DNA from 4 places in the Pseudoalteromonas rhizosphaerae genome. Region 4 is predicted to be linked to each of the others. Evidence: predicted binding sites of a transcription regulator. Region 4 holds the regulator's gene; each other region holds the start of a gene.
The links. Region 4 encodes ArgR, which controls arginine synthesis, uptake and breakdown. Its sites were predicted from a motif close to ANTGAATANNTATTCANT; they were not measured.
Positions count from the first base shown of each region.

Region 1: the regulator ArgR is predicted to act here: its motif matches at 921-938, upstream of gltB (glutamate synthase large subunit).
Region 2: the regulator ArgR is predicted to act here: its motif matches at 1,338-1,355, upstream of argC (N-acetyl-gamma-glutamyl-phosphate reductase).
Region 3: the regulator ArgR is predicted to act here: its motif matches at 980-997, upstream of PVK79_RS05280 (OadG family protein).

Region 1 covers NZ_CP118496.1:2,901,057-2,903,266, forward strand. The annotation lists gene PVK79_RS12455 (efflux RND transporter periplasmic adaptor subunit) at 1-250, opposite strand, end outside; gene gltB (glutamate synthase large subunit) at 1,042-2,210, shown strand, end outside.
Region 2 covers NZ_CP118496.1:858,364-860,573, reverse strand. The annotation lists gene argB (acetylglutamate kinase) at 1-186, opposite strand, end outside; gene argC (N-acetyl-gamma-glutamyl-phosphate reductase) at 193-1,197, opposite strand; gene argE (acetylornithine deacetylase) at 1,412-2,210, shown strand, end outside.
Region 3 covers NZ_CP118496.1:1,195,079-1,197,288, reverse strand. The annotation lists gene oadA (sodium-extruding oxaloacetate decarboxylase subunit alpha) at 1-666, opposite strand, end outside; gene PVK79_RS05280 (OadG family protein) at 677-922, opposite strand; gene PVK79_RS05275 (DUF1328 family protein) at 1,444-1,617, shown strand; gene PVK79_RS05270 (hypothetical protein) at 1,672-1,863, shown strand; gene pdxJ (pyridoxine 5'-phosphate synthase) at 1,933-2,210, opposite strand, start outside.
Region 4 covers NZ_CP118496.1:4,576,470-4,578,679, reverse strand. The annotation lists gene PVK79_RS19745 (Dyp-type peroxidase) at 24-923, shown strand; gene argR (transcriptional regulator ArgR) at 943-1,410, opposite strand; gene mdh (malate dehydrogenase) at 1,635-2,210, shown strand, end outside.

The DNA of each region.
Region 1 (2,210 bases), 1.7 Mb from region 4:
TATAAACCTTGGGAGCATTTGCAGCAACAATTTTACCGCTGGCGGCTACATCACGTACTAAACGACTAATATTAACGGTAGCAATCTGTAAAGAAGCCCGCTCAACAGAAATACTGCCTTGATTGTTACCCATAAATGCTTGTGCACATAAAGCAAGTACAGCAAGTGATAGCGCCAGTACTATTAATGGTTTTTTGTAACTACGTCTTTGCGTAATACTTACATCTTGTGCGCTGGTATCTTTTATCATGAGTGATCCTTAGCTATGTCTATTCTCGCAGTAAGTGATCATCAAGCTCACTACTAAGACAGTGATTGGTGAAACTAAAAATAAACTGAGAATAAACATAAGTTGTGTCCTGTAATTATCTTTTAATGTTTATTCGAATATCATGCCACTATTTAATGTCATGATTTTAATGAAATAATTATTTATTTTTAAATTATTTGGTGTCCGCGGACATAAATTGTGTCCGCTGCGGACACTTTACTGTGGCGGCTAAGAAGCTGCCGCAGGCGTCAACAGGGTGAGCAAGCTAAAAACTTACTAACTAGCGTAAATTATGCAAAATGTGACTGTTGTGATGATAATTATGCATTAATTAGTGGCTTTAAATTTACCCATAAAAAGACACTGGAAAGAGTATTTACTCTAATGTGCACTGTGGTATCGACCTTGAACGACAGCAAAGAGATTCAATAAAAAAGAAAGCATTTATTTTCGCCACATAACTCAGTGAATATTTATTCATTTTTACTCTGGTTTACGTTAACGTAAACTGCAGGTTTATAGAGCGGTTATTTTACAACTTGTTAAATATGACACCAGTGTCATAAAAAAATAACGGGTAAAATATCGCTAAATGTTAAAAATAGGCATGAAATAAAAAGATTGTGTTGTGGTGAGAAATATTCAAGAATGTGAATATGTATTCAATGTGCTATTGACTCAATGTACAATTGGCGATAGTTTTGACTGTCTGCTAGCAAACCGTCGAGAAGGTCATTCATAGCTAGCTGTTGTAGCAAGGGGAGGGGTCTATGTTATACGACTCAAAATTAGAAAAAGATAATTGTGGCTTTGGCTTAATAGCCCAAGTTAATGGTCAGGCAAGTCATCGTTTAATTCGAACAGCGATCACTGGCTTAGACCGTATGGAACACCGTGGTGGTATTTCTGCCGATGGTAAAACAGGCGATGGCTGTGGCTTATTATTACAAAAGCCAGATAGCTTTTTTCGTGCTATTGCCGCTGAAAAAAATTGGCACTTGGGTAAAAATTATGCCGTTGGCATGATTTTCCTAAACTCAGATCCAGTACTTGCGCAAGCTGCAAAAGATATATTGAGTGAAGAACTCGAAAAAGAAACCCTCAATATTCAAGGTTGGCGAATTGTGCCAACAGATGAATCATGTTTAGGGCCAATTGCAATAAAGCAGTTACCTAAATTTGAACAGATTTTTGTTAATGCACCAGAAGGCTGGCGCCCAAAAGATTTAGAGCGTCGTTTATACGTTGCGCGCCGTCGTGCTGAAAAGCGTTTAAGCGAAGATGAAGGCTTTTACATTGCCAGCTTGTCAGGGTTAGTAACTATCTACAAAGGCTTAATGATGCCGGTGGATTTGCCTAACTTCTATTTAGATTTAGCCGATATCCGCATGACCAGCGCAATTTGTGTATTTCACCAACGTTTTTCAACTAATACACAACCGCGTTGGCCTTTGGCTCAGCCGTTCCGCTATTTAGCGCATAACGGTGAAATCAACACCATACAAGGTAACCGCCAGTGGGCTCGTGCTCGTTCATATAAGTTTGCATCGCCGCTTATTCCAGATTTGCAATCAGCAGCACCATTTGTCAATGAAACCGGCTCAGATTCATCAAGCCTAGATAATATGCTTGAGTTGTTTTTAGCTGGTGGCATGGATTTATTTCGTGCTATGCGAATGCTAGTACCACCTGCATGGCAGAAAAACCGTGCGATGGATGATGACTTACGTGCATTTTACGACTTTAACTCTATGCACATGGAACCATGGGATGGCCCAGCTGGTATTGTGATGTCTGATGGGCGTTTTGCTGCGTGTAACTTGGACCGTAATGGTCTGCGTCCTGCACGTTATGTGATCACTCAAGATGGCTTTATTACCCTAGCTTCTGAAGTGGGTATTTGGGATTACACTGCGGATGAAGTGGTTGAGAAAGGCCG
Region 2 (2,210 bases), 1.6 Mb from region 4:
GCGTAAACCTTGATGTTTCGCACTAGCAAAACCAGCCTCAATCAACCAATTATCAACTAGTGAACCGCCACCATGAACGATGACAAATTGTGCTTGAGTTTGCGATGCAAGCGCCTCAAATAACGCTTTAGCCGCGTCTTCTGTATTGAGTACTGCACCACCGAGTTTAATGACCCATGTTTGCATTACTAACTACCCTTTTAAACCTGTACTATGGACAATACCCATGGCTAAATTAATGCACTGCAATGCTTGCCCTGCAGCACCTTTTAATAAGTTATCAATAGCTGCCATCACAATTAGCTGCGTACCTTGCTGCTGCCATGCAATATCAACGTAAGGCTGCTTTGCAACTCCTTTAATTGATGGCATTTTATTACCAAGCAATCTGATCAGTGGCTCATCAGCAAGCACTTGATAAGCTTGTGTAACTTGCTCTGGTGTAACTCCAGGTTTCAATTGCACATAAATAGTTTCTAAAATACCGCGTGGAAAATTACCTAAATGCGGCGTAAATAGCACCTTGTGACCTAAATGCTGCTCAATCTCAGGACTGTGTCTATGATTAAACAATCCATAAGGTGCTAACGACACTTCACAAAAATGCGTGGCTACACTAGCTTTACGCCCCGCACCGGTTACACCCGATACAGCATTAATAATAATGGTTTGCTCGGCTAATAAGCCGGCTTGTTGCAAAGGTTTTAACGCATTCAGCGCTGCTGTTGGATAGCAACCAGCCACAGCGACTAAATGCGCTTTAGCGATTGCTTCACTATTCCATTCAGCCAATCCGTAAGCCGCTTCACTTAGTAATTCCGTATGTTGATGCTCAAAACCATAATAAGTTTGATAATCTTCATTACTGCTTAAACGGTAGCCACCCGATAAATCAAATACTTTTTTGCCCATGCTTAAAAAACGTGGCGCTAAGTCAACACTCACTTTATGATCAGTACACAAACATACAAAATCGGCCGACTTTTCAATATCGTTATAGGCGCTCTCACTAAGAGGCAATAAAGGAGAATCAAGCAAACCTAAATGCTCAGGATACAAGTCACTTAATAATTTACCCTTATCTAAGCTTTGCTCAGATACATAGCAACCAGCTAAGTTTAATTGCGGGTGTTTTACTACCAAACTTGCTAATTCTGCGCCGCTATAGCCACTTGCGCCAATAATCACTACTTTCATTCGTTACTCTTTTTGGTTTTTTGTTACTACATTTATATTCAAATCGGGTTTAACAGTGCATAAAACACTATTTTATGAATGAAATCTGGTTATCGTCGTTTTATATTCATTGCGTCGCTTTAATATATTTATGCTTAAAAAGTGAATTGATATTCATCATAAATACTTTTATATTGTTATGCAATTAGATTGAATACTTATTTTGGATTTTTTTATGTCATTACCGTCTTTTTTATCTATGTATCAGCAATTGATTGCTGCACCTTCAATTAGTGCCATGGATGAGTCATTGTCTATGAGCAATAAAGGGGTGATTGATTTATTAGCTACTTGGTGTACAAGTCTTGGATTTGAATGTGAAATTACTGAGTTGTCGGGCCCTAAAGGTCGTTTTAACTTACTCGCAAAACGTGGCCAGGGAGATGGTGGTTTAATGCTTGCCGGTCATACCGATACAGTCCCATTTGATGATAGTCGTTGGAACTATAATCCGTTTAAATTAAGTGAAGATAACAATAAATTATATGGTTTAGGTAGTATTGATATGAAAGGGTTTTTCGCTTTTGTATTGCAAGCAATCAGTGAACTAGATGAGAATATTCAAACACAGCCAATTTTGATTCTAGCTACTGCCGACGAAGAAACCACCATGGCCGGTGCACAGCAAGTTTGTCAGCATAAAAACTTAAAGCCAGCTCGGTGTATTATTGGTGAACCTACTGATATGACACCTGTTTTCACACATAAAGGACATATGAGCAGCGCGATTCGCGTAGTCGGTCGTTCCGGACATAGCTCTGATCCTGAACGTGGTTTAAATGCCATTGAAGTGATGCATAAAGTTATTGCAAAACTGTTAACTTTAAAAGAGCAATTAAAGAATAAATATGCAGTTGAGCATTTTATTATTCCTTACCCTACTTTAAATCTAGGACACATTCATGGTGGCGATAATGCAAATCGCATATGTGGCTGCTGTGAAATGCATATTGATATGCGCCCTTTACCGGGTC
Region 3 (2,210 bases), 1.9 Mb from region 4:
ACCTGCATCAATCGCTTTTTGGTAAGTAGCAGTACTTAAACCTGTTGTGGCATGACACTGCATTGCAATTGGAATAGAGACTGTTTCTTTTAACGCTTTGATTAACTCTTCTGCATCGTATGGTTTAAGCAAACCAGCCATATCTTTAATACAAATTGAATGACAGCCTAACTCTTCAAGCTGCTTGGCAAGCGTTAACCACATATCAAGTGTATGAACCGGGCTTACTGTGTACGAAATTGTACCTTGTGCATGTGCGCCAACTTTAATCGCAGCTTTAATAGCCGTTTCAAGATTACGAACATCGTTCATCGCATCAAAAATACGAAACACATCAACACCATTTTTGTGCGCTCGCTCTACAAATTTTTCAACAACATCATCTGCATAATGACGATAGCCTAAAAGGTTTTGACCACGTAATAACATTTGCTGTTTAGTATTTGGCATAGCTTTTTTAAGAGCACGAATACGCTCCCAAGGATCTTCACCCAAATAACGAATGCATGAATCAAAAGTAGCCCCACCCCATGATTCGATCGACCAGTAACCTGCATCATCTAATTTTTGTGCAATCGGTAGCATGTCATCCAAACGCATACGCGTTGCTAATAATGATTGATGCGCGTCTCTAAGTACTAATTCTGTTAATTTTAATTTAGCCACAAGTCATCCCTTATAGTTTTTGTTTATTTTTGTACTGAGCTATGGCAGCACTTATCGCAGCGATGTGTTCACTTGGTACACCGGGTGCTTTGATCGATGGTGTCCGCGTTGGCATTACAACCGGCTGTTCAAAGCGGCTCGCTAATTTAGACATAGCGGTAATTGCTGCAATCAACAACGAAAGAAAAACGAAAACTCCCACCATCCCAGTGAGCATTAAGTTTGCTGCAGTAGCAAGTAATTGACCTATATCCATTCTGCCCCCCCCCTGAGTATTCTTACCCACCCGAAAGATAGGTAAAAAATCACTTTATTTAAATATTTATGCAATAATCATATCAAAGAAACAGACCAAGTCCAACACTTTGTAAATTGGTAAAACCAATTAATATAAAGCTAACATATCTTCAGCAAAGTTAACACACTGCTTTTTACTATAATTTAATAGGATATAGATGATAAAAATACTGAATATAGCTATAACTTATAAGTGAAATCTAATCTGCACCTTAATAACTTACCAACCGAACTACTCAACAACTGTTAAATTAATGAAAAAGCACTCAACATGAAATTGGTCTTACCAAAAAATCATGCTAAAATATTTATTTTTCAGGACGCCGAGTATAAGTTACAGATAAAGCTGTAAATAATTCCCACCTAATTCATGAAAATAAATAAAATAAACACTATCCAATTGATAATAAAGGATTTAAACACATGGCATGTAACTGGCATTATTTACTCTGAACAAATTAACAAACCAAGGAGACGACAATGTTACGCTGGACAATTACATTTTTAGTTATTGCGCTTATTGCTGCAGTGTTAGGTTTTGGTGGTATCGCAGGTGCCGCAGCAGGAATTGCTAAGATTATCTTTTTTATCTTTATTGTATTGTTAGTTATTTCACTCGTTTCAGGTGCGTTGCGCGGCAATGTCCCTAAGTGATAACAATTTATTTTAAATAACAACACATTTATTAATTTTACAAGGAATTACATTATGAAATCGACAACTATTAAAACTGCTGTGATCGCTTTATTCGCTAGTTTTTTTATCATGGGTTGTGAAGACAATCATGCAGAAGAGGCCGGTGAACGCATCGATGAAGCTGTAACCGACGTACAAAACAAAGTAGAAGACGCCTGTGAAGAAGTAAAAGAAGGCGTTAACGCTAAAGAAACTAACTGTTAATCCAGTTAGATACAAATAATAAAAAACGACTCTTTTGAGTCGTTTTTTGCATTTTAAGAGAAGTTAAAATTAAGCTCTCGCTTCTAGCATTAGTCGCTTCATGTCACGTACTGCTTTATCTAATCCATCTATGGCTGCACGCGCTATAATTGCGTGACCAATGTTTAGTTCGTAAATCTCTTTCATAGCAGCAATCGGTTTCACGTTATGATAATGAAGTCCGTGGCCGGCGTTTACTATCAAACCCAAACTTGCTGCATACTTTACACCTTGATGAATATGCTCAAGTTGTTTTTGTATCTCAGCATCAGTTTGCGCATCCGCATAAGCGCCAGTATGAATTTCAA
Region 4 (2,210 bases):
AGATTTTGAGTTAAGGAAATACCATGGCGCAAGCGCAATCTGGAATTTGTGCTGAGGCAAACTTGCACGGTTTACATTTGTTTTTTAATGTATTTGATGGCCACGATGAGTCATTACGCAAAAAGTTAAAATACGTTAGCGCTATCCAAGATGAGTTTTCAGATCAGTTTTCTGAATCGATGCTCTCCAGCCTAGTTGCAGTGGGGGCACAGTACTGGCCGCACATTCTGCCTGAATTTCTGCCTAGTGAATTACAGAGCTTTCCTAATATTACTCATAATGATCATATTATGGGTGCTCAGCCTTTTGATTTATTTGTCCAAATTCGTTCCGATAGGGAAGATGTAAACCATTTATTTGCTTTGCAAATTCTTAAGTTATTTGCCCCCGATGTTGAATTGGTTGAGCAAGTGCGAAACTTTCGATTTTTAGATGGTCGCGATTTTAATGGTTTTATACTCGGTGGTGACACTCCTCATGGTCGCCAAAAGCGCATCACAGCGTTAATCAATAAACCCAACCATTTTGAAGATCAAGGCAGTTACGTACATATACAGCGCTATAAGCATGACTTAAGTGTGTGGCAAAATTTACCTCTGAGTGAGCAAGAGCAAATAATGGGACGCACTCGCTTAGATAATACCTTGATTATGCCTGCGACTGAGAATAGTCATGCTGTACGCACTGAGTTAAAAGATGAGCAAGGGCAACCACTGCAATTAAATCAAAACATGCCTTATGGTGACGTTTACGAACAGGGTATATTAGCGATTAGTTATGCAGCACAGGGAAATGCATTTGAGCAAGTATTACGAAGTCGATTAGGTGATGCCGATTGCTACGATCATTGGCTTGATTTTACTCAAGCCGATATGGGTTCTGCGTTTTTTGCCCCATCAATTAACTTTTTAAAGCAGCTGTAAAAAGTTTGAATCGGTAGATTTATACCGTATCAAATAAGATACGCACACGTTCAAGAGTTACATCAATTTCAGATACTTTAGCTGGAGCGATAAAAATAGTATCGTCACCAGCAATGGTACCTAGTACGCCATCTGCTTTACCTAATGAATCTAATAGTCGAGCAATTAATTGTGCAGCTCCTGGGCTGGTTCGAATAATGATCATCATTTCGTTATGCATTATATCAATCACTAACTGACGTAATGGGCTTTTCGCTGTAGGTACGCCCATTTCAGCAGGCAAACAATAGACCATTTCTTGTTTGGCATTACGAGTGCGTACCGCGCCAAACTTGCTTAACATCCGCGACACCTTACTTTGACTAATATTATCAAAGCCTTGCTCTTTTAGGGCGTCAACAATCTCACCTTGTGAACCAAAGTTTTCTTCTTTTAAAAGTGCCTTAAAGGCCTTTACTAATGCTTCTTGTTTATCTTGTGGTTGCATATTATAGGTTCTTATTCATAAGTGATGCGCTAATTGTACACAATGTTGCATACTTATGCAGTAGTTGTTTGCTTTTGCGATGGATTTTAGTGCTGTAAACCAGCAAGTTTACAACTATGGTCTAAATTATATGTGAAATAAGCAGGATAAATTTGTCTTTAGTCGTTAATTTCATTATCTTTAGAGCCACAAATATTTCCTACCTCAAATTACGGAGAATTCCAATGAAAGTTGCTGTATTAGGTGCTGCTGGCGGTATCGGCCAAGCGTTGTCTTTATTATTAAAAACAGGCTTACCAGCTGGTTCTGAATTATCACTTTATGATGTTGCTCCAGTTGTTCCTGGTGTTGCTGTTGATCTTTCTCATATCCCAACTGACGTTAAAGTTGCAGGCTTTGGTGTTGATGCACTAGATCAAGCGTTAACTGGTTGTGATATCGTTCTTATCCCTGCTGGTATGCCACGTAAGCCTGGTATGGACCGCGCTGATTTATTTAATGTTAATGCTGGTATTATCAAAACATTAGCAGAAGGTATTGTTGCTAACTGTCCAAAAGCATTAGTGGGTATTATCACTAACCCAGTAAATGGCACTGTGCCAATTGTTGCGGAAGTATTCAAAAAAGCAGGTACTTACGACGCGAAACGTGTTTTCGGTATTACCACTCTTGATGTGATCCGTTCAGAAGCATTTGTAGCTGAGCTTAAAGGTGTTGACGTTGCAACTGTGAAAGTACCAGTAATTGGTGGTCACTCAGGCACAACAATCCTTCCGTTACTATCTCAAGTTGAAGGCGTT